3 regions of the Rhizobium sp. BK112 genome follow, and region 3 is predicted to be linked to each of the others. Evidence: riboswitches for the same ligand, from Rfam matches in the RefSeq annotation. Region 3 holds a riboswitch; each other region holds the start of a gene.
The links. Region 3 has a riboswitch for thiamine pyrophosphate ahead of thiM (hydroxyethylthiazole kinase). Riboswitches for the same ligand answer to the same signal wherever they lie in the genome.
Positions count from the first base shown of each region.

Region 1 (10,254 bases), on a different contig from region 3:
CACCGTCGATTTTCCGGAGCCGGACGGTCCGACGATCGAAACGAACTCGCCGTCTGCGACGGCGAGCGAAATGTCGCCCAGCACCTTCATGCCGTCGAAGGACTTCGAGATACTACCGAGTTCAACCATTGTATCGCTCATCGGCGCCGCTCCCCGGTTGGCTGCCAGGGCATGACGAGGCGCTGGATCAACAGCGTCAGCCCGAAGAGGCCGAGCGTGAGCACGGCGCTGACGACGACGGCGGCGAGCACGAGATCGGGACGGAAATTGTTCTTGGCGTTGAGGATATAGATGCCGAGGCCGCGGGCGGCGCCGGCATATTCGGCAAAAATCGCGCCAACGACGGCATAGGTGATCGAGATTCTGAGGCCGGCGAAGAAATAGGGCAGCGAGGAGGGAAGCCGGGCCAGGCAGAAAATCCGCCAGCGACTCGCCTTCATCGAATTCAGCAATTCGGCGATGTCGCGGTCGGTCGATTCATAGCCCTGCAGCAGGGCGACGAGCAGCGGAAAGAAGGTGACGAGCGCCACCAGCAACACTTTCGGCAGCAGGCCGAAGCCGAACCAGAGGACGACGAGGGGCGCGATCGCCACCAGCGGCAGGGTCTGGCTGGCGATGAAGATCGGCAGCAATGCCCGGCGCATGAAGGGCACGAAATCCATGAGGATCGAGGCTACGAAGGCGAAAGCCAGCGACAGCGCGAAACCTCCAAGCGTCGCGCCGAGCGTCGGCCAGGTGTTTGATATCAGCGCCTCGCGGTTCAGCCAGCCCTGGATGACGATGCGCGACGGCGCCGGCAGGATGGAGGGCTTGATCCCGGAAAGATCGACATAGAGTTCCCATGCCGCCAAAAAGGCGCAGCCGGCGAGCAGGGCAGGTATGCCCCGGTAGAGAGCGGCGCGGAGCGCGGCAAGGCGCGAACCCAGTGGTGGTAGCGGTGTCATCGGCGTTCGATTTCAGGCTTTCGTCGGGCACTGCATAATTCCTTAAATCGGAATCGATTTAAGGATAAAATTATGCAGCAATTTAAAGTGTTACAGCGTCCTTTGCGCGTCTGAAAAGACGCGCGGCGCTGTATTGGCTGACACCGTGATATCGAGGGTCACATGCCCCTCGGGGTCACCGAAGCGATAGAAGGCCTCACGAATGGTTGCGAAGACGGCGCCGGCATCGCCAGAAAGCCTGGTGCAGAAATTCTTGGCGCGGTCGAAAGTGCCGGAGCGTTTGAGAAAGTCGATGCAGCCATAGATCTCGTCCATATGGGTGCCGGTTCCCATGACGTAGAGCGAGAATTGGGCAGCGGTCGGCTGTCCGGTCTCGGCGGTGATTTCAACGGCGGCAAGGGCGGCCGCTATACGGTCAGCAAGCGGCTCTGCCTGGCCGGAGGAGGGGTTGACGCCGCAGATGGCCTCGTCGGGCTCACCGGGGCAGCCGCGTGAGACGGCGGCGGACAGCACGCAATGTTCGCCGGTCTTTGCGGCGGTGACGAAAAGATCGTGCATGGCGGCGAAAAGAATGTCAGGCGGGCCGACCAGCAGCGTAGAGATGTCATCGGTCTCGATGCGCAGCCGGTCGCGATAGGGATCGAGCGCCTTGACGGCATCGAGAATGATGCCGACGAAATCGCCGGACATCGGATAGAGTGACACTTGTGCGCCTGAAAACATCTGAACCTCGCTCCGCTGGCATTACCCAGATCAGCTTTGAAGGGTCCAGAGGCTTGCACCTCACATCTCAGCCCCGGCAATACGGAGCTCCCCCGTTAATGGCGCGGAAACTATCACCGGGGTTTTCTCCCCGCAACTGCAAAGTTGCGAACCCGTCCATGCGGTCGGGATGAGCCTGCCATGCCCGGTATCGCCTGATATGCCTTACTGTTGAGAACACCCGGACGGAGGTCCTGCCCGGGTGTCCCTCGAGGTTCCGTACCTGCCGGGAACGGAACCGGAGCTTGCTGCCTCAGGCGGCGATGTCGGCATAGGGGCAATCGCTGCGGGCAGTGACGAGCGCCCGTGTCCACCATTCCAGCCTCGCCATCATCCGGTCGAGCAGACGCATCGCGTCGGTGGGATTGTCGAGCCGTCCCTCGGTGTCGAAGCGGTTCCAAGGTGCTGTAAAGCTCACCGAATCGCGGATCGTGACCGCGTGGAGTTCGGCAAAGACGAGGCGCAGCTGTTCGACGGCGCGCAGGCCGCCCGATATGCCGCCATAGGAAACGAAGGCGACAGGTTTGCCCTGCCAGGGCTCGAAGAAGAAATCGATGATCGACTTCAGCGAGGCCGTGAAGCTGTGATTGTATTCCGGGGTGACGATGATGAAGGCGTCGGCCATGCCAAGCCGCCCGGCGAGCCTGTCGATTTCGGGGTGTGCCACGTCACGGCTTACCGGCAGCGCGAAATCGAGCGGGTCGATGATGTCGATATCAAATTGCGGGAAGCGGACGAGCTCCTGCGTCAGCCATTTGACCACCCGGTCGCAGATGCGGCCCTCTCTCGTGCTGCCATAGATGACCGCCAGCCTGGTGGGTGTTTTCATGCGTTGCTCCTTGTCGCGATTGGACTTTACGATTATCGAAGCACGGGTTATAAAACCTTAACTAATATTGAGGTCAAGAGCCGATGGATACGATTCCTGCAACGCCGCTCGGCAGACTTCTGACGGTTGGCGAAGTGGCGGAGCGCAGCGGCCTTGCCGTCTCGGCGCTGCATTTCTACGAGACCAAGGGGCTGATCTCGAGCATCCGGTCCCGCGGCAACCAGCGGCGATACGGCCGTGACGTGCTGCGCCGGCTTGGCATCATCAAGGTGGCGCAGCGTGTCGGCATTCCGCTTTCGGAAATCCAGGCGGCGTTCGAGTCGCTGCCGCAAGGACGCACGCCCACCGTCGCCGACTGGCAGGTGCTGTCGGCGCGCTGGAAGGATGATCTCGACGCGCGAATCAGGCGGCTGAGCCTGCTGCGCGACCGTCTGACCGGCTGCATCGGCTGCGGCTGCCTGTCGATCGAAAGCTGTCCGTTGCGCAATCCCTGCGATCGGCTCGGCAAAGAGGGGTCGGGTGCGCGGCTTCTGGAGACCGAAAGCTAGAGCCCTTCCCCAGAGGGAGACTTGGCTGCGTCTCCCGGGAAAGATCGGTACCTGCCTTTCTTTCGGTCGGCGCGCTCATATGTTAAGGGCGAGTGACGCAACCGGCGGCACTGTCCGCGAGGAGGACGGCTTCGTGTTTCATCCCAGACTGTTCGAAAATCGCAATGTCGTCGTGACCGGCGCCGGCCGCGGCATCGGCCTCGAAGTGGCCCGGCAGTTCCTGGACTGCGGCGCAAAAGTGATCGTCCATACCGGGCGCAAGCCGGGACGCGAGCTGCCGGATTTCCTGCTGACGGCTGAATCCGAAAGACGGGCGCTGCTGCTGCACGCCGATTTCTCGGCGGCCGGTGGGGCGGCGCAATTTGCCGAAGACGTTCTCGCCTTCTTCGACAGGGTGCATGTGCTGGTGAACAATGCCGGCACCATGCTTGGCCGGTTTCCCGCGGCCACGCTCACCGACGCAGAATATGAGGCGATCGTGCGGCTCAACCAGACATCGGTGGTGGCGCTGACACGTGCACTGTTGCCGGCATTAAAGGCGGCTGAAGGCGCCGCTGTCGTCAACACGGTTTCGATTTCGGCGCTGACCGGCGGCAGCCCCGGTTCCTCGATCTATTCGGCCTCGAAAGCCTTCGTTGCGACCTATTCCAAGGCGCTTGCCCGTGAGCTCGCACCGGATGGAATCCGGGTCAATTGCGTGTCACCGGGAACGATCGAGACGGATTTCCATGAGCGCTATTCCTCCCGCGAAAAGCTGGAGCAGACAAGAAAATCCATCCCCCTGCAAAGGCTCGGCACGGCGGAGGATTGCGCTCCCGCCTATCTGTTCCTGGCGGCTCCCTCCCTCTCGGGCTACATCACCGGCCAGGTGATCGAGATCAATGGCGGTCAGCTTATCTGCTGATTTGCTTGGACCTTTTTTGGCATTTCGTCATTTTGGCCAATTCGCTTGTGCGAATATGCTATTGTACTGATCTACCTCATCGCCTCCCTTCCGAGATACCGCATGCCGTTGCCCAAACCCAAGCCGGGGATGACCGGCCAGGAATTGCACACACTCGCTGCAAAAGCCCATGAAGCGAGCGACCTGCTGAAAGCGCTGGCGCACCAGACCCGACTTCTCATCCTCTGCATATTGGCGAATGAGGAGCGGACGGTCAGTGAAATCGAACATATTCTGGGCATACAGCAGGCAATGGTCTCGCAGCAGCTGGCGCGCTTGAGGCTCGAAGGCCTGGTCAATACGCGCCGTCAGGGCAGGCTGGTCTATTACAGCATCGGCAATGTCAGCGTGCTCGCCTTCCTCGAATCGCTGTTCGAGCTTTTTCCGATTGCAGAAAACTGTTAGCGACCGCCCTTGCGGAGCACGGCTGCTATGTCGAAGATAGGTCCGGACGCGAAATGGCGCGGGAGGCCGGATGATCGACAAGCTGGAATTTTTCATCGCGCTTGCCAATGAAAAGCATTTCGGCCGCGCCGCGGAGGAGTGCGGCATCTCGCAGCCAACGCTTTCGGCGGCCATCCGGCAGCTCGAGGATCAACTCGGCGTCATGCTGGTACAGCGCGGTTCAAGGTTCCAGGGGCTAACGCCGGAGGGGCAGCGCGTGCTCGAATGGGCCCGGCGCATCGTCGGCGACGCCCGCACCATGCGCGAGGAGATGCGTGCCGCACGCCGCGGCCTTTCCGGCCATATTCGTCTTGCCGCCATTCCGACCGCGCTCGCCATGCTTTCGCGCATCACCACGCCCTTCCAGGAACGGCATCCCGGCGTGACCTTCTCGATCGTCTCGCGCAATTCGCTGCAGGTGCTGAGCATGCTCGAGAATCTCGAAATCGATGCCGGCATCACCTATCTCGAAAACGAGCCGCTCGGCCGCGTCACGACCGTTCCCCTCTATGCCGAGCGTTATCATCTGATCACGGCAGCCGGCAGCCCACTGTCGGATCGCGACAACGTGACCTGGCGAGAGGTCGGCGATCTTCGGCTTTGTCTATTGACCGCCGACATGCAGAACCGCCGCATCATCAACCGGCACTTGACGGAAGCCGGCGCCACCGTGCATCCGACACTCGAATCCAACTCGATGATCGTGCTGTTCTCGCATGTCAGGACCGGACGCTGGGCCAGCATCATGCCGCGCAACGTCGCCAAATCCTTTGGATTTCCAGTGGAAATCCGCATGATCCCGATCGTCGAGCCGGAGGCGCATCATCTGGTCGGCCTCGTTGCCCCTTATCGCGAGCCTTTCACGCCGCTTGTCTCGGCCCTGCTGCACGAGGCGAGAGTGCTCGTACAAGACGAGGAACTCTGATAGAAAAAAACTATCGTGCAACGTGATAGCTTTATTGATCGCCGGCTGCTTCCCTGAGATGCTGCTTGCGGAATGGCACTCGGCCGGGGGAGCCTGCCATTCCGCAACGAGCGAGCCGCCGGGAGGGCTGCCTTATGACCATTCATATCGCCGAAGGCGATATTGCAGCGCGCACACGTGCCATCGTCGCCGATCTTCGCTTTCTCGAAGGGCCGCTGCTTCCCATTCTGCACGAGGTCCAGCAAGAATTCGGCTATGTGCCGCAGGAGGCCATGCCCGTCATCGCGGAGGAACTGAACCTCTCCCGCGCCGAGGTGCATGGCGTGGTGACCTTCTATCACGATTATCGCGACCATCCCGCCGGCCGGCATGTGCTGAAGCTCTGTCGCGCCGAAGCCTGTCAGTCGATGGGCGGCGATGGCTTGGCTGAGCGCGTCAAGACGCTGCTCGGTATCGATTTTCATCAGACGACGCTCGATGGCGGCGTGACGCTGGAGCCGGTCTACTGTCTCGGGCTCTGCGCCTGCGCGCCGGCGGCGATGCTCGACGGCGAGGTCTATGGCCGGATCGACGATCAGATGGCGGCGGAACTCGTTGCGGAGGCACGCCGATGACGGTCAGGATATATGTTCCGCGCGATGCCGCAGCGCTGGCGCTCGGGGCCGAAAAGGTGGCAAAGGCGATTGCCCAGGAGATCGCCGCCCGCGGCCTCGATGCCGAGATCGTGCGCAACGGCTCGCGCGGAATGTTCTGGCTGGAGCCGCTAGTTGAGGTCGAGCTTGACGGCAAGCGCATCGGCTACGGCCCGGTAAAGGCCGGGGATGTGGCTGTTCTGTTCGATGCCGGGATGATGAACGGCGGCGAGCATCGGCTCTGTCTCGGGGAGGTTGAAGACCTCCCGTTCCTCAAGGAACAAACCCGCCTGACCTTTGCCCGCTGCGGCATTACCGATCCGCTTTCGCTTGCGGATTACGAGGCGCATGGCGGCCTTGCCGGTCTTCGACGCGCCGTTTCGATGACATCAGCCGATATCGTCAAGGAAGTCACCGATTCCGGCCTGCGTGGACGCGGCGGTGCCGGTTTTCCCACCGGCATCAAGTGGAAGACCGTTCTCGATGCTGCCGGCGACCGCAAATATATCGTCTGCAATGCCGATGAGGGCGACAGCGGCACCTTTGCCGACCGGATGATCATGGAGGGCGATCCCTTCGTGCTGATCGAGGGCATGGCGATATCAGGGCTCGCCACCGGCGCGACCAAGGGCTTCGTCTATACGCGTTCGGAATATCCGCACGCGATCGCGGTAATGACCGAAGCCGTCGGCATCGCCCGGCAGGCCGGCATTCTCGGATCATCGGTGCTCGGCTCCGGCCGTGCCTTCGATATCGAGGTGCGCACCGGCGCCGGCGCCTATGTCTGCGGCGAGGAGACGGCCCTGCTCAACAGTCTCGAAGGCAAGCGCGGCATCGTGCGTGCCAAGCCGCCGCTGCCGGCGCATAAGGGGCTGTTTAACTGTCCGACCGTCATCAACAACGTGATCTCTCTGGCTTCGGTGCCGGTCATCCTGGAAAAGGGTGCCGCCTTCTACCGCGATTTCGGCATGGGCCGTTCACGCGGCACCATCCCGCTGCAGGTTGCCGGCAATGTCAGATATGGTGGTCTCTTTGAGACGGCCTTCGGCCTTTCGCTCGGAGATATCGTCGACAGGATCGGCGGCGGGACGGCGACGGGACGGCCGGTCAAGGCCGTGCAGGTCGGCGGGCCGCTCGGTGCCTATTTCCCGCGGGCGCTGTTCGACACGCCTTTCGATTACGAAGCCTTCGCCGCCAGGGACGGGCTCATCGGCCATGCCGGCATCGTCGTCTTCGACGACACGGCCGACATGCTGAAGCAGGCGCGTTTCGCCATGGAATTCTGCGCCGTCGAAAGCTGCGGTAAGTGCACGCCCTGCCGCATCGGCTCGACACGCGGCGTGGAGACGGCCGACAAGATCGCTCAGGGCATCGAGCCGGAGAAGAACCGGGTGCTGCTTGCCGATCTCTGCAACACGATGAAGTTCGGCTCGCTCTGCGCGCTGGGCGGTTTCACGCCTTATCCGGTGATGAGCGCCATGACGCATTTCCCGAAGGATTTTTCGCCGGCACCTCTGGTGGAGGCGGCGGAATGACGAATTGTTCATGGAACGCCTGCGCTGACCTCACCATCTCAAGCAAGGAGACCGACCATGTCTCTCATCCATGAAATCGACTACGGCACTCCGGCTTCGACATCAGAGACCATGGTGACGCTCACCATTGATGGACAGCGGATCAGCGTGCCGGAGGGCACCTCCATCATGCGCGCCTCGATGGAGGCCGGCATCAAGGTGCCGAAGCTCTGCGCCACCGATATGGTCGATGCTTTCGGCTCCTGCCGGCTCTGCCTCGTCGAGATCGAGGGCCGCAACGGCACGCCCTCCTCATGCACGACGCCGGTGGCGGCAAACATGGTGGTGCACACGCAGACGGGGCGGCTGAAGGATATTCGCCGCGGCGTGATGGAACTCTATATTTCCGACCATCCGCTCGACTGTCTCACCTGCGCGGCCAACGGCGATTGCGAATTGCAGGACATGGCGGGCGCCGTCGGCCTGCGCGACGTGCGCTACGGCTACGAGGGCGATAATCACGTCAAGGCGCGCAACAACGGCGGCATCAATCTGAAATGGATGCCGAAAGACGAGTCCAATCCCTATTTCACCTATGACCCCTCCAAATGCATCGTCTGTTCGCGCTGTGTGCGCGCCTGCGAGGAAGTGCAGGGCACCTTCGCGCTGACGATCGAAGGACGCGGTTTCGGTTCGCGCGTTTCCCCCGGCATGCACGAGCATTTCATCGAATCCGAATGCGTCTCCTGCGGCGCCTGCGTCCAGGCCTGCCCGACGGCGACGCTGACGGAGAAGTCGGTGATAGAGATCGGCCAGCCGGAACATTCGGCGGTCACCACCTGCGCCTATTGCGGCGTCGGCTGTTCCTTCAAGGCGGAGATGCGCGGTGAGGAACTGGTGCGCATGGTGCCGTGGAAAGACGGCCAGGCCAATCGCGGCCATTCCTGCGTCAAGGGACGTTTCGCTTACGGCTATTCCACCCATAAGGACCGCATCCTCAACCCGATGATCCGCGAAAAGGTCAGCGATCCCTGGCGGGAGGTGAGCTGGGACGAGGCCTTCGCGCATGTGGCGCTGGAGTTCCGCCGCATCCAGTATCAATACGGCCGCGAGGCGATCGGCGGCATCACCTCCTCACGCTGCACCAATGAGGAAACCTATCTGGTGCAGAAGCTGATCCGCGCCGGTTTCGGCAACAACAATGTCGATACCTGCGCCCGCGTCTGCCATTCGCCGACCGGCTACGGTCTCGGCCAGACATTCGGCACGTCGGCAGGCACGCAGAATTTCGACAGTGTCGAGCATTCGGATGTCGTCGTCGTCATCGGCGCCAATCCGACGGACGGGCATCCTGTGTTCGGCTCACGGTTGAAGAAGCGGCTGCGCAAGGGCGCCAAACTCATTGTCATCGATCCGCGCCGCACCGATATCGTCCGGTCGCCGCATGTCGAGGCCTCCTATCACCTGCCGCTGAAGCCCGGCACCAATGTCGCAGTCATGACGGCGCTGGCTCATGTGATCGTCACCGAAGGACTCTATGACGAGAGCTTCATCCGCGAGCGCTGCGACTGGTCGGAGTTTGAGGACTGGGCTGCCTTCGTTGCCGAACCGCACCACAGTCCCGAAGAGACCGAGATCTTCACCGGAGTGCCGGCGGCGGATCTGCGTGGTGCGGCAAGGCTCTATGCCAAGGGCGGCAACGGCGCGATCTATTATGGCCTCGGCGTCACCGAACACAGCCAGGGTTCGACCACGGTCATTGCGATCGCCAACCTGGCGATGGCGACCGGCAATATCGGCCGCCCTGGTGTCGGCGTGAACCCGTTGCGCGGCCAGAACAACGTGCAGGGCTCCTGCGACATGGGCTCCTTCCCGCACGAATTGCCGGGCTACCGGCACATTTCCGACGATGCGACGCGCGATATCTTCGAAAAACTCTGGGGCGTGAAGCTCAACAACGAGCCCGGCCTGCGCATTCCGAACATGCTGGATGCGGCAGTCGACGGTTCCTTCAAGGGCATCTATATCCAGGGCGAGGACATTCTCCAGTCCGATCCCGATACCAAACACGTCGCCGCCGGGCTTGCGGCGATGGAATGCGTCGTCGTCCAGGATCTGTTCCTCAACGAGACCGCCAATTACGCCCATGTCTTCCTGCCGGGCTCGACCTTCCTCGAAAAGGACGGCACCTTCACCAATGCGGAGCGGCGTATCAACCGCGTGCGCAAGGTCATGTCGCCGCGCAACGGCTATGGCGACTGGGAAGTGACTCAGAAGCTTGCCCAGGCGATGGGGCTCGACTGGAATTACACCCATCCATCGGAAATCATGGACGAGATCGCCGCGACGACGCCGAGTTTCGCAATGGTCTCCTACGACTATCTCGATAAAATGGGCTCGGTGCAGTGGCCCTGCAACGAAAAGAATCCGCTCGGCTCGCCGATCATGCATGTCAACGGCTTCGTGCGCGGCAAGGGCAAGTTCATCCGCACCGAATATGTGGCGACCGACGAGCGCACCGGCCCGCGCTTCCCGCTGCTCCTGACGACCGGCCGCATCCTAAGCCAGTACAATGTCGGGGCGCAGACGCGGCGGACCGAGAATGTCGTCTGGCATGCGGAAGACCGGCTGGAAATCCATCCGCACGATGCCGAGCAGCGCGGCGTTCGCGACGGCGACTGGGTGAAGCTCGGCAGCCGCTCCGGCGACACGA
Region 1 is NZ_JACHYZ010000010.1:252,534-262,787, forward strand. Features, by position in the region: gene FHT75_RS25725 (ABC transporter ATP-binding protein) at 1-141, opposite strand, end outside; gene FHT75_RS25730 (ABC transporter permease) at 138-944, opposite strand; gene FHT75_RS25735 (YkoF family thiamine/hydroxymethylpyrimidine-binding protein) at 1,035-1,667, opposite strand; TPP riboswitch at 1,658-1,771, opposite strand; gene FHT75_RS25740 (NADPH-dependent FMN reductase) at 1,960-2,535, opposite strand; gene soxR (redox-sensitive transcriptional activator SoxR) at 2,619-3,083, shown strand; gene FHT75_RS25750 (SDR family NAD(P)-dependent oxidoreductase) at 3,163-3,987, shown strand; gene FHT75_RS25755 (ArsR/SmtB family transcription factor) at 4,090-4,431, shown strand; gene FHT75_RS25760 (LysR family transcriptional regulator) at 4,502-5,395, shown strand; gene FHT75_RS25765 (formate dehydrogenase subunit gamma) at 5,530-6,009, shown strand; gene FHT75_RS25770 (formate dehydrogenase beta subunit) at 6,006-7,562, shown strand; gene fdhF (formate dehydrogenase subunit alpha) at 7,620-10,254, shown strand, end outside.
Region 1: it holds a riboswitch for thiamine pyrophosphate, as region 3 does, so the genes downstream of both, FHT75_RS25735 (YkoF family thiamine/hydroxymethylpyrimidine-binding protein) here and thiM (hydroxyethylthiazole kinase) in region 3, are expected to answer to the same signal.

Region 2 (10,254 bases), on a different contig from region 3:
GCCAGGTTCCGTCGCCTCGTCAAGGCCAACATCATCGGCATTATCATCTGGGATATCGAAGGTCGCATTTTTGAAGCCAATGACGCGTTTCTCCGCATGTTGGGCTACGACCGAGAGGACCTTGCCTCGGGTCGGCTATCCTGGACGGACCTGACGCCGGTCGAATGGCGCGACCGCGACGCACGGACCGTCGCAGAGCTGAAGATGATGGGGGCCGTCCAGCCGTTCGAAAAGGAGTATTTTCGGAAAGATGGCACCCGCCTGCCCGTGCTGATCGGCGGTGCACTTCTAGAAGAAAGCAGGAACGAAGGTGTCTCTTTCGTCCTCGATCTGACGGAGCGGCGGCAGGCCGAAGAGGCGTTACGGGAGAGCGAGGAAGCCTTGCGCGAGGTACAAGGGCAACTGGCTCATGCAAATCGCGTCGCCACAATGGGCCAGCTCACAGCGTCCATCGCCCATGAAGTCAATCAGCCGCTCGCCGCATCGCTCACCAACGCCCAGGCGGCGTTGCGCTGGCTCGGAACCCATCCGCCCAATTTGGAGGAGACGACACAGGCGCTGGGCCGGATCGTCGAGAACGCCAATCGAGCCAGCGATGTCATCGGCCGGATCCGTGCTTTGATCAAGAAGGAGCCGGCTCGCAAGGAGCGGTTCGACCTCAATGAAGCCATTCGTCACGTGATTGCCTTGACCGGCAGTGAAGTGCTCCGCCACGGCGTCACGCTGCAGACAGAATTCGCGGCGGGCCTCCCGTTGGTGGAAGGAGACCGCGTCCAGCTACAACAGGTGATCCTAAACCTGATCATGAACGCAATCGAGGCGATGAGCAGCATCAACGAGGAAGAGCGCGAACTGCTCATCAGCACCGGGGCAGATGCCTCAGGAACCGTTGTCGTCAGGATACGCGACAAGGGTCCGGGCCTTGACCCGCAGACAGTGGATCGTCTCTTTGAGGCTTTCTACACGACCAAATCGAGCGGCATGGGCATGGGCCTGGCGATCTGCCGTTCGATTATCGAGGCTCACGGCGGTCGAATGTGGGCCACCGCTGGTGAACCACGTGGGGCAGTGTTTCTGTTCACCCTGCCTCTCGAACGAGACGAAACCGCTGGCGCAATGCATGCCGACCAAATGGCAATGTTGGGAAACTGATTGGACCAACAACTGGCTGAAGCTCTCGCAGCCTGGGCAGGTCTCAGGCTGAAGGCCGTCGACCTGGCCCGCTTCTCCGTCACGAGACGATGAGGTACGGCCGAAGCTGAATTCACGTTCACGTCGCAGCCATCGGGCCAACGGGGCGGCAGTGGCGAAAGCAACAAGCGCATCGATCGTGCCGCGAAATCGTGCGCCAGGAAACTGGACGAGGCGACGGAGATGCCTGCACGAGCTAAAAGGTGCTAGGCACCAAGCTCGATGATCCTCAATTCTGGACCCAAACCCGGCTTACGGCATGTCGCGGAAATCACTGAAGGGCAGAGATCCCGAAGCCGTCTAAAAGACGGACAAGCCCGACGGAGTAGCACAAAAGACCGAACTGGGTTCCAGCAACATATAGGGTAAAGGCAGATCCCTGGGCGTGCAGAGCGCGTCCCCAGGGAGACTTGATCGTTTCGAATGGCATGACGGAGAACATCATCAAATGGGCCTCCAAGTCTGTAGGCGGCCATGATGAAATATCGGGCGGTGTGTGGAGCGGAGAGCCCGGAGCGCAAGGCCCAGCTTCCCCATATGCGCTGGGAAGCAGCGTCAATGGGACCAGTTCGATTTGGATGCGGTGGAGTTCATGTGTCATGGTCTCAATCCTTAGGCAAACGGTCCGACCCATCGGCTCGCCGGCACCTATCGTTGGTGGATGGCCTCAAGTCTGTCATTGATGCAGGCATCAGGAGGCGTGTTGAACGCCTTCGTGAGCTGACATTGCCGCGCGGGAGAAGTACCGTGACCGTAACAGGACGCCGCTCGACCTGCTATTGATCTTGAGGAAGGATCGGGTAGCGAAGAGGAGGAGACGACTTATACGGGGGTTTAGCCGTTCATCGGGGCCGGCTACCAGAAATCAGACCACCACCCGCTCCTCGCGATGAGATGCCTTCGGCGCGCTCCTCTTCCCACGTCGATGACATCAACCAGATAGAACGTCGTCCTGGACTGCGTTACCTTGGAAGCCGTTTGCGCCACTAGGAGAGCACGGAGCAACGTGGGCACCCTTCATGCTCGAAATGAGTGGCTGAGCCGGGCATAGCTCCCTAGCAGCCCGCCTGTGTGCTGCCTCCGTATAATTTGCGCATACACAAGTATGATGGCGGACCTACACTCTTCGTTTTACCTTTTGCTCCTGAGTGCTGGCCCCTCCAAATTGGTCATGTTCGCATCGGCGTCGGCAGCCATTCACTTGGAACCATGGCCAATCAGGTTCCAAAACCGTTAGGAAGGGACGCAGAATGCCAACGGTATCTCCGACTCCTATCACGCCTCCAGACGAGCATCTTGTCACCGCCAGAGAGGCGCTTGAGCCCCTCTATGAGAGACTGGAGCTTCACACCGAGGTCACCCTGCTGTCGGCGGCAATGGGGGCCGGATGGCCCGTCGACGAGGCAACGAGGGCGCTGGCTGCGCTTAGATTGCAAGACGCCCTCAATATTCTTGGCGGGAATTGAGGTCCAGCATATCGACCCCGCCCAAACGACCGAACGAGATGGAAGGCTTCGCAAAGTTCTAACGCGAATCGATCCGACGAGGGATTATCCAGCGGCACGATCATGGCGCAGGAATTTTGGTGTGGAATAGTCTGCACAGCAGAACCCACCGCCACATAGATTTTCCTTTGCGGTTGCGACAAACAACTTCGCCGGCATTCGACGTCGAAGGATTCGATGGTCGGACTGGAACTTCACAACGATATTCCCACCTTGTAAACCATCTCCATTCCGTATCGATGCTCCGACGAAGTAGCCGCGTTCCAGCGCGAGTTGCACCGCAATGTGCGGCAGCCGGTTGCCTCTAGAACCATTCAGCGTAACACCAGAGGCTCGCTTGGTTGCCGCGATTTAGCAGATCTACCAAGTTATCGGCCTCCTCGGCGGTCAGCATGTCCATGACAAACCCATTGACGACGGCCGGCTGTCCGACGACTTTATCGAACACCGTCCAGTAAATGTTGAGGTTCTTGCGACGGCTATATCTTTGCGCTGCCATCGTGTACTGCCTCCGGGTGCGGTAACGACTTTCGTCGATTGTGAGCGGTCTGTCAGATGTGACTGCTCGGCGGCTCTTGGATCTGCGAAGCCCGCGACGCTAGTCAGCAACTCGGCAGAGGAAGAAGGCCCGCATCCCCGCGGCGGCAAAGGAGCCCCTGCAGGGTCAGGTGGTTTGCCTTTAAACGGCGCTCACTGTAGAGCATTTTACTACCCGCCAGTGAAGAGATACATTAGCACTAGGGATGCTATCTACTTGTATATCCTTCCAAAAGCTCGCATCGCGTGGCGGCACCTCCCTAACGCCACGGTGCCGTGCGTTCGATCCATTCGCGCGTCCGCGCTTCTGGATCGACGTTCAAGGTAATGTCGGTGACAACGGCCGCGGTGTCGGCGCGCGCGTCGAATACGCCCTGTAGCCTGTCGACATTCAACCCGCCGATCGCCACCAGCGGCAAGGGCGCGACACGCCTTTTCCAGTCTGTGATCCGTTCCAGGCCTTGCGGCGCCCATTTCATCTGCTTGAGAATGGTGGGATAGACCGGACCGAGCGCCACATAGTCAGGTTTCGCAGCCAAAGCCGTTTCGAGCTCTGACGCGTTATGTGTGGAAAGGCCGAATTTCAGGCCGGCGCTGCGAATGGCATCAAGGTCGGCTTCCCCAAGATCCTCCTGGCCAAGATGGATGAAATCGCATCCCTCCTCGATCGCCAGTTTCCAGTAGTCGTTGACAACCAGCTGGCACTTCGCCGCTGCGCAAACGGCCTTCGAACGCCGGATTTCCTGGCGCAGGATTTCGTCCGGGCGATCCTTCACCCGCAGTTGCACCAGTTTGACGCCCAGCGGCACGAGACGTTCGATCCATTTGGAACTGTCGACAATGAGATAGAAGGGATCAAGTCTCATGCGAAAACGCCCTTTCCGACAACCGGGGTGGACGGTACCGCCATGTCGCGTGGCTCCAGCATGCCGGAAAGATAAGCGAGCCTTCCGGCCTCGATCGCCTTGCCAAACGCCTCAGCCATGGCAGGCGGATCGCCTGCGACGGCGACCGCCGTGTTGAGCAGCACCGCGTCGTAGCCGAATTCCATCACTGTTGCCGCATGCGACGGTCTCCCGATCCCCGCATCCACGATCAGCGGTATGTCCGGAAAGGCGCTCCGCATGGCGGTGAGCGCGGAAGGGTTGCGCGGACCGGCCGCAGAACCGATCGGCGCGCACCAGGGCATCAAGACCCGGCATCCGACGGAGACCAGCTTTTCACCCACCACCAGATCGTCCGTCGTATAGGGAAATACGCAAAACCCTTCCGCACAAAGAATGCGTGCGGCTTCGACCAGTTCGAACACATCCGGCTGGAGACTGTCGTGATGGCCGATCACCTCGAGCTTGATCCAGTCGGTACCGAATATCTCACGCGCCATCTTGGCGGTCAGGATCGCTTCCGACGCGCTGTGACATCCCGCGGTATTTGGCAGGACGCGGACCGCGAGCTGGCGGATGAGTTCGAAGAAGGCTCCACCCGTCTTTCCGCCGGCCGTTTCGCGGCGAAGCGAGACCGTGACGATCTCCGCGCCGGACCGGCTGACCGCCTCGGCAAGGACGGCCGGCGACGGATAACGCGCGGTACCGAGCAGAAGTCGCGAAGACAATGCAGCATCATAAAGAGAAAGCATGGATCAACCTCCCTGCATCGGGGACAGGATTTCGATACGGTCACCATCGTCGAGCCGGTGATCGGCTCGGTCCTCGCGATGCACGAGATCTCCGTTGACGGCGGTTGCCAGCCAGTCGCCCTCGTATTCCAGAACATGAAGGAGTTCGGCCAGGGTTACGGCCTCGCAGACCTGGGTTTCGCCATTGATTATCAGTTTCATGAGGTTAGCCTTTCAGAAGTGAATGCCGCTGGAGGAGAATATCGGCGGCCCGCACCGCCATGGCGGGCGCCAGCAGGAAGCCATGCCGATGCATGCCGGCGATCGCGAGCCCCTCCTCCGTCTCGATGACTTGCGGAATGTTGTCGGCAAACGCCGGACGTATGCCAGTCCCGGTCTCGACAACGCGTGCCTCGCCAAACGCCGGATGCAGCGCATAGGCCGCGTTCAGGAATTCCATGAGCGAACGCGCGGTAATCGGTCCGTCATCGTCAGCCTCGATCATCGTCGCCCCGACCATGAAACGGTGATCGTCGCGGGGCACGATGTAGATCGGATGGCGGGGATGCAGCATCCTGACCGGCCTGGAAAGGGTAATATCCGCAGTTTCCAGATAGAGCATTTCGCCTCGCACGCCGCGCAGGCCGGAAAGTCGCGGTATCGCCGCCGGCCCGGTGCAATCGAGCACGCCGGCAAACCGCCGGTCCTGCGGCTGGCATCCGCCGAAATGGAAGACGACGCCACGCTCGCGGAGCGTGCCGGCTAGTCTGGCCAGTGCGCGGCGTGGATCGAGATGCGCTTCCTGCTCGAAGAAAAGAGCCTTTTCGAAGCGGCCGGCTAGTGCAGGCTCGAGGTCGGCCACACCCTTGCGATCGATCCAGACATGACCGGTGGTGCGCGCGGCAAACCGGACGAGATCCGGAAGGTCGCGCGGCTGCGCCACGACGAGAGTACCGCGGCGACGAACCTCGCCGGGCACGGCCTCCTCCCACCATCCGGCCGCGCCCAGGCCCAATGTCAGGACAATCTCTTCGGCCGCCTCCCGTTCGCAATAGGGCGCGAGCATTCCTCCAGCAAAGTGCGAGGCGCCAAGTCCCGCCGCGCCGGCTTTTTCGATCACCTCAACCGAAAAGCCCCGCCTGACGAGCTCATGGGCCATCGCGAGGCCGGCAACGCCGGCCCCTTTGACGAGAAACGTAGACATTATGCGTTACCCGGAAGGTCTTCGACCGGCATATAAAGATCGCCGCCATCGCGGTATTTGGCAGCCATGGCTTGCAAGCCCTCCTTCTGCGCTTCGGCGCGGATATCGTGCGAAATCCGCATCGAGCAGAATTTGGGGCCGCACATGGAGCAGAAATGCGCCACCTTATGCGCCTCCTTCGGCAGCGTTTCGTCGTGGAAGGAACGGGCGGTTTCCGGATCGAGCGAGAGGTTGAACTGGTCCTCCCATCGGAACTCGAAACGGGCGCGCGACAACGCATCGTCGCGCACCCGCGCCGCCGGATGGCCCTTGGCGAGATCGGCGGCATGTGCCGCGATCTTATAGGTGATGACGCCCACCTTGACGTCGTTGCGGTCCGGCAGGCCGAGATGTTCCTTGGGCGTCACGTAGCAGAGCATGGCGGTGCCGAACCAGCCGATCATCGCAGCCCCGATGCCGGATGTGATGTGGTCATAGCCCGGCGCGATATCGGTGGTTAGCGGTCCGAGCGTATAAAAAGGCGCCTCGCCGCAAACCGCGAGCTGCTTGTCCATGTTTTCCTTGATCTTGTGCATCGGCACATGGCCGGGACCTTCGATCATCACCTGGCAATCCTTCGCCCAGGCGATTTTCGTTAACTCGCCGAGCGTTTCCAGTTCTGCGAACTGCGCCGCATCGTTGGCATCAGCGATCGATCCCGGGCGCAGGCCATCACCGAGCGAGAAGGAAACGTCGTAAGCGCGGCAGATGTCGCAGATCTCCTCGAAATGCTCGTAAAGAAAACTCTCCCTGTGGTGGTGCAGACACCACTTGGCCATGATCGAGCCGCCGCGGGAAACGATGCCGGTGACGCGATTGACGGTCAGCGGAATATAGGCGAGCCGCACGCCGGCATGGATGGTGAAATAGTCGACGCCCTGCTCGGCCTGTTCGATCAGCGTATCGCGATAGACCTCCCAGGTGAGGTCCTCGGCAATGCCGTTCACCTTTTCGAGTGCCTGGTAGAGCGGCACGGTACCGATCGGCACCGGCGAATTGCGGATGATCCATTCGCGGATATTGTGGATGTTTCGGCCGGTCGACAGGTCCATGACGGTGTCGGCACCCCAGCGGATCGCCCAGACCATCTTCTCCACTTCTTCCGCCATGGACGAGGTAACAGCCGAATTGCCGATATTGGCATTGATCTTTACCAGGAAGTTCCGGCCGATGATCATCGGTTCGGATTCTGGATGGTTGATATTGGCGGGAATGATCGCTCGGCCTTCCGCGACTTCCCGACGGACGAAATCCGGTGTCACGAAATCCGGGATATGGGCGCCAAAACTTTCGCCGTCGCGGATGAGAGCTTCCTTGGCCGCCTGTCGGCCGAGGTTTTCGCGAATGGCGATGAATTCCATTTCCGGCGTGACGATGCCGGCCCGCGCATAAGCGAGCTGGGTAACGGCCCTCCCCGCCTTCGCCTTGAAAGGCTGGCTGCGAACGGGGAATTCCGGCGTCAGCCTGTCGCCTGAAACAAAGCCGTTATCCTCCGGCCTGACGATGCGGCCCCCGTAGGATTCAACATCACCGCGAGCAAGAACCCAGCTTTCGCGCAGGCGTGGCAGGCCTGCATCAATGCGGATTTCGGCACTTTCTGCGGTGTAGGGACCCGAAGAATCGTAGACAGTGACTGGCGGTTCGCCAGAGGTCGGATGCAGTGCGATCTGACGCATCGGTACGCGGATATCCGGATGAATGGTGCCTGCTTTCAGGACTTTCGCGGAGGCGGGAAGCGGACCTGTGGTGACGACCGGAGTGAGTTTGGTGGCTGCAATATTCATGGTTCGAGGCTCCAAGTTTTGACGTTTGGAGACCCAGTTCCAGTGTTGGAATGATGAAAAAACGCCGTGGATTCCGAAGGCCGGATACCCGCCCTCGCTGCCGCAGCGCCCGCACCGTCCCTACGCCAGTATGAACTGGATCAGGTTCAACGGGTCACTGCGCCTCGGGCGGCCAAAGCCGATCCGACCAGCAGTATCTCAGCCCCTTGGCGGGACCCCCCTGGTGAATAGGGCTAAGCTATTGTGAGAAATGCCGCTCCGTCAAGCCCTTAGGGCACCATTCAGAACCCATATCCCGACCGCTTGAGTTCTGTTCATCGCGCCGCTGGGCTGACTGGCTTCGTGGAGTTTAGCGAATAGTGGCATGCTCAGCGCCGGCCCAATTCCCCGCCAGAACCTCCAGGAACGCAAAGCAATCGCCAACGGCTCGGTGCTCATCCGCTGTCACCCGACCACCCCTAGCGGCACCACTTTCGCCGGCGACAATAGAATGCCCTCGAAAAGCCAACTTGCGCATGGCGTCCCTCGCCAAAGCTGCGCAAACCAGACTCTTTTTCATTGCTCATCCCGTCAATGATCGGGAAAAGGGCAATAAGATCAATAATTAGACAGTATGATCAGTTTTTAATCAAAAATCAAAAAGCTCATCATTATGGCAGAATTTGCGGTTTATTTGGCCGAATATGAAACATCAGGTCTCTTGCCTCGTGACGGTATTGCAAGTGTAATTCTCCTCGTCTGATCGGCGCTTCCGGCGGGGTCAGACCAGCAAACAGCAGCGGAGCCGCCTTTTCAGCCCGGTCATTTGGCCGAGACGGCGGAGGCGTGCTCGGACGGCAAGGGGATGAGGCATGACAAAGCTTGCGACGACAATTCTGACCGGGTTTCTCGGGACCGGCAAGACCACGCTTCTCAATCACCTGCTCACCTCAATCGAAAACGAGAGCGTAGCGGTGATCGTCAACGAATTTGGGGAGGTCGGCATCGATGGAAAGCTCGTGGTGCCGACGGCGGACGAGGTCATCGAGCTGAACAATGGCTGCATCTGCTGCACTGTCAGGGGCGATCTCATCGCCGCGATCGGCGAACTGCTGCGCTCCGGACGGCCAATCGACCGCATCATCATCGAGACTTCGGGTCTTGCCGATCCGGCGCCGGTCATCCAGTCCTTCCTGCTCGACGAAACGCTCGCCAGGCGGCTGCAGCTTGATGCGATCGTGACCGTCGTCGATGCCCGCCATATGAAGCAACAGCTCTCTCAGGACGAGGCGAGGGAGCAGATCAGCTTTGCCGACGTGCTGCTGCTCAACAAGATCGACCTGGAGAGCGCCGAGGACCTTGCCGCCACCGAGCAGCAATTGCGCGGGATCAATCCGCTTGCCCGGATCATCCGGACGAGGGATTGCAAGGTCGAGCTCTCCGCGGTGCTCGACGTCGGCGCCTTCGACCTCAAGAACATCCTGTCTATCGACCCCGATATTCTCAAGGACCATGAACACGAGCACGACCAGAGCATCGGTTGCGTGGCGATCCAGGACTTCGGCCCGCTCGATCCAGCGGCGCTGAACGTCTGGCTCAATCGCCTGGCTCAGGAGATCGGCACGGACCTCTTCCGCATGAAGGGCGTGCTGAATCTCCACGGCGAGCAGCGCCGCTATGTCTTTCACGGCGTGCACATGACGCTTGAAGGACGCCCCGGAAAGGCCTGGGGGCCTTCGGAAAAGCGGCTCAACGAAATCGTCTTCATCGGCAGGAACCTCGACGACGCGATGCTTCGAGACGGCTTCATGAGCTGCCTCAGCCAGCAGCGCGCGCTGGCATCCTGATGCGCATCCGCCCAACCCCTCAACAAGGAGACAGACCCATGCCCCCGCTCGTTGCCGCAATGATCAGCCTCGGTGTGCTCGGCGCCATCGACACCTATATCACCGCGACGATATTTCCCGTTCCCGTGTGGGTCACCTTCATCGCCTGGGCGTCGTTCTTCGCCTGCGGCGGCGGAAACCAGGGGCTGGTCAAATCGATCGTTTCCAACTGGACCGGCATCGGCATCGCCTCGATCACGCTGCTGATCATCCAGTATGGCCCGGCCCACCCGATCTTTGCGGCGATCCTGGTCGGCGCCGGCACCTCAGCAATGATCCTGGCCTCGGCCATCCCGATCTTGAACTTTCCGCCGGCGATCGTCTTCGGCTTCGCCTCTCTCGTCGGCACCAGCGCGGCGACGGACACGACGATCGTCACCTCAGGTCTCAATCATCCGACCCTCGTCGCCATGGCCGCGATGCTGCTCGGCGGCGTCTTCGGCCTGCTCTCGGAAATCGGAACCCAGCTTCTGGCCGGCAAAAAATCCGCGACCGCCTGAGCGTCATCGTCACC
Region 2 is NZ_JACHYZ010000016.1:80,564-90,817, reverse strand. Features, by position in the region: gene FHT75_RS30905 (trifunctional serine/threonine-protein kinase/ATP-binding protein/sensor histidine kinase) at 1-1,152, shown strand, start outside; gene FHT75_RS36065 (hypothetical protein) at 2,442-2,657, shown strand; gene FHT75_RS30900 (hypothetical protein) at 3,001-3,195, opposite strand; gene FHT75_RS30895 (thiamine phosphate synthase) at 3,494-4,099, opposite strand; gene FHT75_RS30890 (thiazole synthase) at 4,096-4,869, opposite strand; gene thiS (sulfur carrier protein ThiS) at 4,873-5,070, opposite strand; gene thiO (glycine oxidase ThiO) at 5,075-6,052, opposite strand; gene thiC (phosphomethylpyrimidine synthase ThiC) at 6,052-7,875, opposite strand; TPP riboswitch at 7,975-8,107, opposite strand; gene FHT75_RS30870 (CobW family GTP-binding protein) at 8,727-9,701, shown strand; gene FHT75_RS30865 (DUF1097 domain-containing protein) at 9,740-10,240, shown strand.
Region 2: it holds a riboswitch for thiamine pyrophosphate, as region 3 does, so the genes downstream of both, thiC (phosphomethylpyrimidine synthase ThiC) here and thiM (hydroxyethylthiazole kinase) in region 3, are expected to answer to the same signal.

Region 3 (10,254 bases):
CGCCAGCTGCGCCCAGCATCCGGCCTGGTTGCAATTGCGGTAGTCAAGTTTCGCAACGGGCTTGCCGTCGGCCTTGATCGACAGGCCCGAGGGCAGGAAGACGTTGAGCGGCAGCAGAGCGGTCAGCGTCAGCCCCGGCTTGCCTTTCTCGCCCTTGCCCTTCTCGCCCCCGCCCTTCTCGCCCTTGCCTTGGGACCCGGCCGGCGCAGCTGCGATCGCCAGCGTCAGGACATTGACGTTCTCGCCATCTTTGGCGACTTGCGCGATCTGGGCGACTTCGCAGGCCTCGGTGCCTTCAGAACCCGAGCAGCGATAATACCAGTCGTCGAATTTCTGGGATTTTATCGGCGGCGCCTGCACCTGCCCCGCTCCCTGATCGGCAGGAACAGCAGATTGCGAAAAAGAAGGATTCGCCCAAGCGATGAATATCAGAACGGAGGCGACTGTCTGGAGGCCCCACTTCATATCGGCTTTCAAAAATTTTCTCATTGAAAATACAACTTCAGGAAGATTTTATTGGCGTGTAAAGTCATATCGCTACAATCCATCGTTTGGTCAACCTAAGCGTGTCAGCACGGTAAAGTTTCCGTTAGATATTTACTTCGCGTTCTGGGAGTTTGATTCCACGCCCTGGGAGAGGCTTACCGCAACGAAATCGCCACCAAATCTCGACAGCCGGAATAAAACTGAATGGCGAGGCGATGAGACGACACGCAACTTACGCGAAGCTGTTCTCGTGCTCGGCTACATTGAAAAATTCCATCGATGAACGGATAGGATGAATAACTTCGCGCTATTCCAAATGCAGAAAAGTCTTGGGAAGATGAACTTCATTCTTTCAAAGAAAAGACTGCTTTCCCGCATCAGCACCCTCACCAATGCTGGCAGCCAACCCCTCACAAAGACGAAGATGTATTTTAGAAATTGATTGCACCCACGGTTGCTGCGGTTATTCCTTTTGAAAAAGGAGAGGATAGCCGCATGGCGAAAAGGCAAGGACTCGGCCAACCCGGAAGAGAACCGGCAGACGACTTTCGGGAAAACCTGGTCAAGACCCGAATCGGCGGCGATCTCTCGTCCTTCATGAAAGGCGATCCCGACCCATAAATCATCCATAGCCATCGCGCGCCGCGTCGGTCGCATGATTGTCATTTTCGAGGTGACATCAGCCCCGTTCTCTGCGAAAAGAAACGCGATGAGAGACAGGGGCGTTCGTCGACAGACGGGCTGAGAAGCACCCTTCGAACCTGAACCGGATAATGCCGGCGGAGGGAGTCGCTCGGGGTCGCGGCATCGCCCGCACGAACCGCCCCGTGGCCGCCCCCGCCTGAAAGGGGCCATATGCAGACCAAGACCACACCCGGAGCGATGCTGAAGGCGATGCGCGAGAAGCCGCCGCTCGTTCAGTGCATCACCAATTACGTCGCCATGAACATCGCCGCAAATGTTCTGCTTGCCGCGGGCGCCTCGCCCGCCATGGTGCATGCCGCGGAAGAAGCCGGCGAATTCGCCGGGATCGCCAGTGCGCTGACCATCAATATCGGCACGCTGTCGACGCAATGGATCGACGGCATGCAGGCGGCGGCGAAGACGGCGGCCTCGGCCGGCAAGCCCTGGGTGCTCGACCCGGTCGCCCATTATGCAACGGCCTTCCGCCGCAACGCCGTCGCCGATCTCCTGGCGCTGCATCCGACCATCATCCGCGGCAACGCTTCCGAAATCATCGCGCTGGCCGGTGGAGAGAGCCGCGGCCAGGGCGTCGACAGCCGCGACCCGGTCGAGCAGGCGGAAGGTTCGGCGCGATGGCTCGCCGAGCGTCAGCGGGCGGTCGTCGCCGTGACCGGCGCCGTGGATTTCGTCACCGACGGCGAGCGGGCCGTGCGCATCGAAGGCGGATCGGCCTTGATGCCGCAAGTCACCGCGCTCGGCTGCTCGCTCACCTGCCTCGTCGGCGCCTTTGCGGCAACGGCGCCCGAGGACATTTTCGGCGCCACGGTCGCCGCCCTTTCGACCTTCGCCATCGCCGGCGAAGACGCGACACTCGGCGCCGCCGGCCCCGGCTCCTTCTCCTGGCGCTTCCTCGATGCGCTGGCAGCGCTCGACGCCGAAACGCTTGACGCCAGGGCGAGGATATCGGCGGCATGAAGGCTTTCGACCTTTCGCTCTATCTCGTCCTCGACCCCGATCTCTGCGCGGGGATCGGCATGGTGGAAACGGCGCGCCTTGCCGTTGCCGGCGGCGCGACGATGGTGCAACTGCGTGACAAACATGCCGGCACCGCCGGGATGATCGAGACCGGTCGCGCCTTGAAACAGGCGCTTGTCGGGACCGGCGCCCTGCTCGTCGTCAACGACGATGTCGAGGCGGCAATCGCCATCGGCGCCGACGGTCTGCATATCGGCCAGGAGGATATGGACGCGCGCACGGCGCGGACGATGATCGGCCCTGCCATGATCCTTGGCCTCTCGGTCGAGACCGCGGCGCTTGCCGCCGCCGTCGATCCGGATCTGGTCGATTATACCGGCGTCGGGCCGGTGTTTGCGACGCCGACCAAGGCCGATCACAAGCAGCCGATCGGTTTTGACGGTCTTGCCACGCTGGTAAAGGCCTCGCCGGTGCCGTCGGTTGCGATCGGCGGCCTCAAGGCGGATCATGTCGCCCAAGTATTTGCTGCGGGCGCCAAGGGCCTTGCCGTCGTCTCCGCCATCTGCGGTACGCCGGATCCCGAAGCGGCCACGCGCCGCATCGCCGCAGAAATTCGAAAGGCCCGCGCATGATCCGCAACGTTCTCTCCATCGCCGGCTCCGATCCCTCGGGCGGCGCCGGCATCCAGGCCGATCTCAAGGCCTTTTCCGCCCGCGGCGTCTACGGCATGGCGGTGCTGACCGCGCTGACGGCGCAGAACACCCAAGGCGTCAGCGGCGTGCATCTGGTGCCGCCGCAATTCGTCGCCGACCAGATCAATGCCGTCTTTGCCGATGTGCGCGTCGATGCCGTCAAGATCGGCATGATCGCCAATGCCGGCATCGCCGATGCCGTTGCCGGTGCACTGACTGACCACCGCGACATTCCGATCGTCATCGACCCGGTGATGATCGCCAAGGGTGGCGCCGCCTTGCTCGCGCCTGAGGCGGTCGACGTGCTGACCCGCCGGCTGCTGCCGCTTGCGACACTCCTGACCCCGAACTTGCCGGAAGCGGCCGCACTGCTGCACCAGCCGGTGGCGACAAACCGAGCCGAGATGGCGGCGCAGGCCGAACATCTGCGGGCGTTTGGCCCGGCCGCAGTGCTGGTCAAGGGCGGCCATCTCGATAGCGACGAAAGTCCTGACGTCCTTGCCACCGCCGCTGGCCTGCACTGGTTCGAAGCCATGCGCGTGCCGACCAAGAACACGCACGGCACCGGCTGCACGCTCTCCAGCGCGCTGGCCGCCGAACTTGCCAAGGGCGCCTCGGCGCGGGAGGCGGTCGCCATCGCAAAGCAATATCTCGCCGGCGCGGTCGCGGCAGCCGGAAGCCTCACCGTCGGCTCCGGCCACGGTCCGGTGCAGCATTTTCATGCGCTGTGGAAAGACGGCGAATAAGCGCTCGCTCGGCATAGATGCAGCCAATCGAAACGGCCCGGCCCTCCCGGGCCGTTTTTTCGTTCCGCAGCTACTTTGCGTTGAAACCGCAGTTGCAGTGCGGGCAGTCCCTTTGACCTTCTGAAAAACCTTGTTGACAAGCCCGGTCAGATGGCCAAATCTATAACACTAAAAGGGGATACATTCCGCAATAAAGGAATAACTGGAGGAGTGACAGGTGCCAGACCTGCTTGTGAGCTTGTATTCCGCTGAGCTCGCCGACCTGAAACGGAAAGCCGATGATGTCGGCATCTCCATCCGTCCGGCCCTCCCCCCGGAACTGCATCTTATCATCAGCTGGGTTCGCGAACGGTTCAGCGAGAACTGGGCGAGCGAAGTCGCCGTCGCCTTCTCCCGCCAGCCGGTTGCCTGCCTGATCGCCGTCGACGGCGGCAAGCTGCTCGGCTTTGCCTGCTATGACACGACGGCGCGCGGCTTCTTCGGCCCGACCGGCGTCGACCCGGAAGCGCGCGGCAAAGGTATCGGGCTCGCCCTCTTCTCCGCCTGCCTGCAGACGATGAAGACGCTCGGCCACGCCTATGCCTTCATCGGCGATGCCGGGCCAGTCGATTTCTACGCCAAGACCGCAGGCGCAACCATCATCCCCGCCCCCGACAAGGGCATCTACGAAGGCATGCTGAGAAGCACGCCGAAATGACCATCTGATCCCGGAGCTACAGAATTGTCCTCGACCCCGCTCGCCCTTTTCGTCGGCCTTCCCACTCCCACGATTTCGGATGATGAATTCGCCCTTTTTCGCGACGCCAATCCGCTCGGCCTGTTCGTCGGCCGGCGCAATCAGCGCGAGCCGGAGCAGACCAAGCGGCTGATCGCCCGCTTCCGCGAAGCCGTCGGCCGCGACGACGCACCTGTCTTCACCGACCAGGAAGGCGGCCGCGTTCAGCATCTCGATGCCGGCCCCTGGCCGCTCTTTCGCAGCTTCGGCCAGTTTGCCGAACTTGCGCGCCGCGATTTCGATCTCGGCAAAAAAGCACTGCGCCTTTCCTCCCAGGCCATGGGCGCGATGATGACGGAACTCGGCCTTTCCAGCGGCTGCTCGCCCGTTCTCGACCTCGTCTTCGAGACGACGAGCGCGGTCATCGGCGCCCGCTCCTTCGGCCCTGATCCCGATTTCATCGCGGCCCTCGGCCGCGAGGTGGTCGATGGCCTGCTCGAGACCGGCAATATCCCCGTCATCAAGCACATTCCCGGCCATGGCCGTGCGACGCTCGACTCCCACAAGGAGCGGCCGGTGGTCGACGCCAGCCGCGAGACGCTCACCGCGACCGATTTCAAACCCTTCGTCGCGCTGAAGGATACGCCTTGGGCGATGGTCGCCCATGTCGTCTACTCGGCCTATGACGCGGAGCTGCCGGCGTCCGTCTCGCCCATCATGCACGACGTGATCCGCAAGGACATGGGCTATGAGGGCGTGCTGATATCAGACTGCATCTTCATGGAGTCGCTCTCCGGTACCTTGCCGGAACGCGTCAAACAGGTGCTCGACGCAGGCTTCGACATCGCGCTCCACAGCCACGGCGACATTCCGGAAAGCGAAGCTGCCGCCAAGGCCGCCCGTCCGCTGACGGAAGCCGCCCTCAAGCGGATCGTCGCCGGCAAGGCGCGCCTCGGCAATCTCAAAGTCGATGTCCGCGCCGCCCACGCAGAAGTCGAAGACATGTTTGCCAGCGCGCTGGTCTCCTGACCGGCCCGTCAACTCTCACCGCATAAGAAAAGGGGAATAAAACATGAAAAAATATCTTCTTGCCGCCGCCGCGCTGACGCTGCTTTCGGGATCGGCCATGGCGCAGACGATTCTGACGGCGAATATCGAACCGGCGACGACCTGGGTTCGCAACTTCAACCCATTCAACCAGACCTCATCGCGCCAGTCGACGCTCGACTTCATCTACGAGCCGCTGGTTATTTTCAACCGCTTCGACAGCAACAAGCCGGTCTATCGCCTGGCCGAAAGTTTCAAGCTCTCCGACGATCTGAAGAGCATCGAGTTCAAGCTGCGCCCGAACCTGAAATGGTCTGACGGTAAGCCGCTGACCGCAGCCGACGTCAAGTTCACCTATGATTACCTGAAGAAGTTCCCGGCGCTCGACTTCGTCAGCATCTGGACCTTCATCACCGATGTGCAGGCGGTCGACGCCCAGACGGTGCGCTTCACGCTCGCCAATCCGAGCTCGCTCGCCGCCGAGCAGATCTCGCAATTGCCGATCGTCCCGGAACATGTCTGGAAGGATGTCGCCGATCCCGTCACCTTCGCCAACGAAACCCCGGTCGGCAGTGGCCCGCTGACGGAAGTGCCGCGCTTTACCGGCCAGACCTACGACCAGTGCCGCAACCCAAACTACTGGGACAACGAGCACCTGAAGGTCGATTGCATGCGCTTCCCGCAGCTTGCCGACAACAACCAGATGCTGACCGCGACAGCCGACGGCACGCTTGACTGGGGTGTCTCCTTCATTCCCGATATCGACAATGTCTATGTCTCCAAGGATCCGGCGCATTTCCACTATTGGTATTCGCCGAGCAGCATGGTCGCCTTCCTCTTCAACTTGGAAACGGCGAACGAGAACAACAAGAAGGCCTTCAACGATCTGAAGTTCCGCCGGGCTGTCAGCATGGCGCTCGACCGCAAGACGATGATCGACGTCGCCGGCTACGGCTATCCGACGCTGAACGAAGATCCTGGACTGATGGGCGAGCTTTACAAGAGCTGGGCGGACCCGTCCGTCAAGGCCGACTTCGGCAAGTTCGCAACCTATGATGCCGATGCCGCCAAGGCCCTGCTCGACGAGGCGGGCTACAAGGATAAGGACGGCGACGGCTTCCGCGACAATCCCGACGGCACGAAGATTTCCTTCTCGATCATCGTCCCCAGCGCCTGGACCGACTGGATCGACACCGTCAACCTCGCCGTCGAGGGCATGCAGGCAGTCGGCATCGACGCCAAGATCGAAACGCCTGAGGAAGCCGTCTGGACCGGCAACCTCATCAACGGCACCTTCGATGCGGCGATCAACAGCCTGCCGGCATCGGCCTCGCCCTACTATCCTTACAAGCGTGCCTTCAGCGCTTCGGACAAGGGCAAGACCCGCTTCACCGCGCAGCGCTGGTTCAACCCGGAGGTCGAGAAACTCGTCACCGAGTTCACCCAGACCGCCGACCTTGCCAAGCAGAAGGAAGCGATGAACAAGGCGCAGCGCATCGTCGCCGAAAACATGCCGATGATTCCGGTGTTCAACAATCCGAACTGGTATCAGTACAACACCAAGCGCTTCACCGGGTGGTCGACCAAGGAAAACCCCTTCGTCAATCCGTCGATCTCGCGGACCAATCCGGCACGCCTCTTGAACCTGCTCGCTCTCGAGCCGGTCAAGTAAGCATCATGATCTCCGGAAGCGGCGTAGAAAACGCCGCTTCCGCGACGACGGAGTTCCCATGGCTTTCCTGCTTCGCCGCCTCGTCTTCTACATGGCAGCCTTCATCGCGGCAGCGACGATCAATTTCTTCCTGCCCCGGCTGATGCCGGGCGATCCCGTGCAGATCATGTTCTCCAGCGCCGGCACCGAATTGCCGCCGGAAAGCCTGCAGGCGCTGAAGCTCACTTTCGGCTTCGTCGACGGTCCGCTCTGGCAGCAGTACCTCACCTATCTCGGCAGCATCTTCACCGGCGATCTCGGCCGTTCGATCAAATATTTCCCGCTGCCGGTGACGTCGGTGCTCGGCCATGCCCTCCTCTGGACCGTCGGCCTGATGGGAACGGCGACGATTTTCAGCTTCGCGCTCGGCACCTTCCTCGGCATCGTCGCCGCCTGGCGGCGCGGCAGCAGGTTCGATGTCGTCGTCTCGGTAGGCGCGATCTTCGCCACCTCGGTACCGGCCGTCGTCACCTCGCTGATCGTGCTCTTCATTTTCGGCTTCACGCTCGGCTGGTTTCCGAACGGTTATGCCGCCGATCCCTCACTCGATCCGGCCTTCAGCTTGCAATATATCGGCAGCGTCGCCTATCACGGCATCCTGCCGATGGTGACGCTCTGCACCGTGCTGATCGGCGGTTTCACCGTCACCATGCGCAACAACATGATCAACCTGCTCGGTGAGGACTATATCGTCATGGCCCGGGCCAAGGGTCTTTCCAACCGGCATGTGATGCTCTGGTACGCGGCGCGCAACGCCCTGCTGCCAACCGTCTCCAGCCTTGCCATCGCGATCGGCACCATCCTTGGCGGCTCGCTTGTGACGGAGGTCGTCTACAACTATCCCGGCCTCGGCAACATTCTCTACCAAGCAATCCTCGCCCGCGATTATCCCGTCATCCAGGGCCAGCTTCTGATCATGACCGCGACCATGCTGATTGCCAATTTCATCGTCGACGTCAGCTATATCTTGCTCGACCCGCGGCTAAAGGGAGCATGAGATGAAGACCCTGCTTCGAAACCGCAAGGCGCTGGTTGGCCTCGTCATCATCGCCCTCATCGTCATCGTCGCGATCGCCGCGCCGCTGCTCACGCAATACGATCCCGCCGCCCGCACCGGCCGGCCGCATCAGCCGCCGTCGCTCGACCACATCCTCGGCACGACCCGCATCGGCCAGGATGTTTTCGCCCGGCTGATCTACGGCGCCCGTACTTCGCTTGCTGTCGGCTTCGGCGCCGGCCTGCTGATCACCCTCGTCGGCACCGCGCTCGGCATCATCTCCGGCTATCGCGGCGGCAGGACCGACGAGATCATCAGCTTCTTCACCAACATGGTGCTGGTCGTGCCCAACCTGCCGCTGCTCTTGGTGCTCGCCGCCTTCATCGGCCAGGCAAGCCCCCTCGTCATCGCCCTTATCCTCGGCGCCACCTCCTGGGCCTGGGGCGCCCGCGTCACCCGCGCCGAAACGCTCTCCGTCAAGCAGAAGGATTTCGTCAAATCGGCCGAGATGATGGGTGAGCCGCAATGGCGCATCATGACATTCGAGATCTTCCCCAACGTGATTTCAATCGTCGGCATCAATTTCATCGGCAGCGTCATCTTCGCAATCATCACCGAGGCGACACTGGAGTTCCTCGGCCTCGGCGATCCCCGAGCCATCTCCTGGGGCACGATGCTCTATAATGCGCAGAAGGCTTCAGCCCTTTCGGTCGGCGCCTGGTGGGATATTCTCACCCCCTGCTTCGCGCTCGCCTTCCTTGGCATCGGCATGTCGCTGTTGAACTTCGCCGTCGACGAGATCGCCAATCCGCGACTGCGCACCGGCAATCACCTGAAGCGCTGGTCCCTGCTCGTTCGTTCCGGGGAGGGCCGCCTGTGACGCAGCCGCTGCTTTCGGTGAGGAACCTCACCATCGACTATATCGGCGAGGAGAAGGATTTCCGCGCCGTCAACGATGTCAGCTTCGACGTCGCGCCCGGCGAGGTGTTCGGCCTTGCCGGCGAATCCGGCTGCGGCAAGAGCACCATCGCTTTTGCCATCAGCCGCCTGCACAAGCCGCCGGCGCTGATCCGCAAGGAGAGCCGCATCCTGCTCGACGGCCGCGATGTGCTCGGCCTCGACCGGCAGGCGCTCAGCGCCTTCCGCTGGCGCGATGTCGCCATGGTCTTCCAGAGCGCCATGAACTCGCTGAACCCGGTGCTGCGCATCGAGGCGCAGTTCTATGACATGCTGCGCACCCACAAAGGCATGAGCCGTGCGGCGGCCCGCGAGCGTACCGCCGAGATGCTGACGCTCGTCGACATCGCGCCGGACCGCATGCGCGACTATCCGCACCAATTCTCCGGCGGCATGCGCCAGCGCATCGTCATCGCCATCTGCATGGCGCTCGATCCGAAACTCGTCGTCATGGACGAGCCGACGACGGCGCTCGACGTCGTCGTCCAACGCGAGATCCTGCAGCGCATCAACGAACTGCGCCGCCGCTTCGGCTTTTCCGTGCTGTTCATCACCCATGATCTCGGGCTGATGGTGCAGTTCTGCGACCGCATCGGCATCATGCTGTCAGGCCGGCTGGTGGAGCAGAACACGGCCGAGGCGATCTACAGGACGCCCAGGCATGACTACACGAAAAAGCTCTGGGCCTCCTTCCCGTCGCTGCATGGAGGAGTGCTGTTATGACGGATGCCATTCTCGCACTCGATCAGGTGAGCAAGACCTTCGGCCATGGCTCCGGGGCCGTGCATGCGGCACGCGCCATCTCGTTTTCCCTGCATGCCGGCCGCGCATTGGCACTCGTCGGCGAATCCGGCAGCGGCAAGACCACCTGCGCCCGCATGGCGATGCGCGAATATCTGCCGACATCCGGCCGGATCCTCTACAAGGGCCGGCCGGTCGAGGCGGCGAAATCCGCCGAGATCGCCCGCTACCGCCGTTCGGTGCAGATGATCTTCCAGGACCCCTTCGCCTCGCTGAACCCGGCCCATACCATCGCCCATCATCTCCGGCGGCCGCTGAAGCTGCATCGTCCTGACATCAAGGGAACTGAGATCGACGCGACAGTCCGCGAATTGCTGCAGCGCGTCAGGCTCGATCCCGATCTCGTCGCGCCGAAATATCCGCACGAGCTTTCCGGCGGCCAGCGCCAGCGTGTCAACATCGCCCGCGCGCTCGCCGTCAAGCCGGAGGTCATCGTCGCCGAC
Region 3 is NZ_JACHYZ010000003.1:360,080-370,333, forward strand. Features, by position in the region: gene FHT75_RS11125 (invasion associated locus B family protein) at 1-489, opposite strand, end outside; gene FHT75_RS11130 (hypothetical protein) at 745-1,122, opposite strand; TPP riboswitch at 1,195-1,291, shown strand; gene thiM (hydroxyethylthiazole kinase) at 1,342-2,145, shown strand; gene thiE (thiamine phosphate synthase) at 2,142-2,777, shown strand; gene thiD (bifunctional hydroxymethylpyrimidine kinase/phosphomethylpyrimidine kinase) at 2,774-3,583, shown strand; gene FHT75_RS11150 (GNAT family N-acetyltransferase) at 3,801-4,280, shown strand; gene FHT75_RS11155 (glycoside hydrolase family 3 N-terminal domain-containing protein) at 4,305-5,327, shown strand; gene FHT75_RS11160 (ABC transporter substrate-binding protein) at 5,371-7,017, shown strand; gene FHT75_RS11165 (ABC transporter permease) at 7,076-8,053, shown strand; gene FHT75_RS11170 (ABC transporter permease) at 8,055-8,933, shown strand; gene FHT75_RS11175 (ABC transporter ATP-binding protein) at 8,930-9,733, shown strand; gene FHT75_RS11180 (ABC transporter ATP-binding protein) at 9,730-10,254, shown strand, end outside.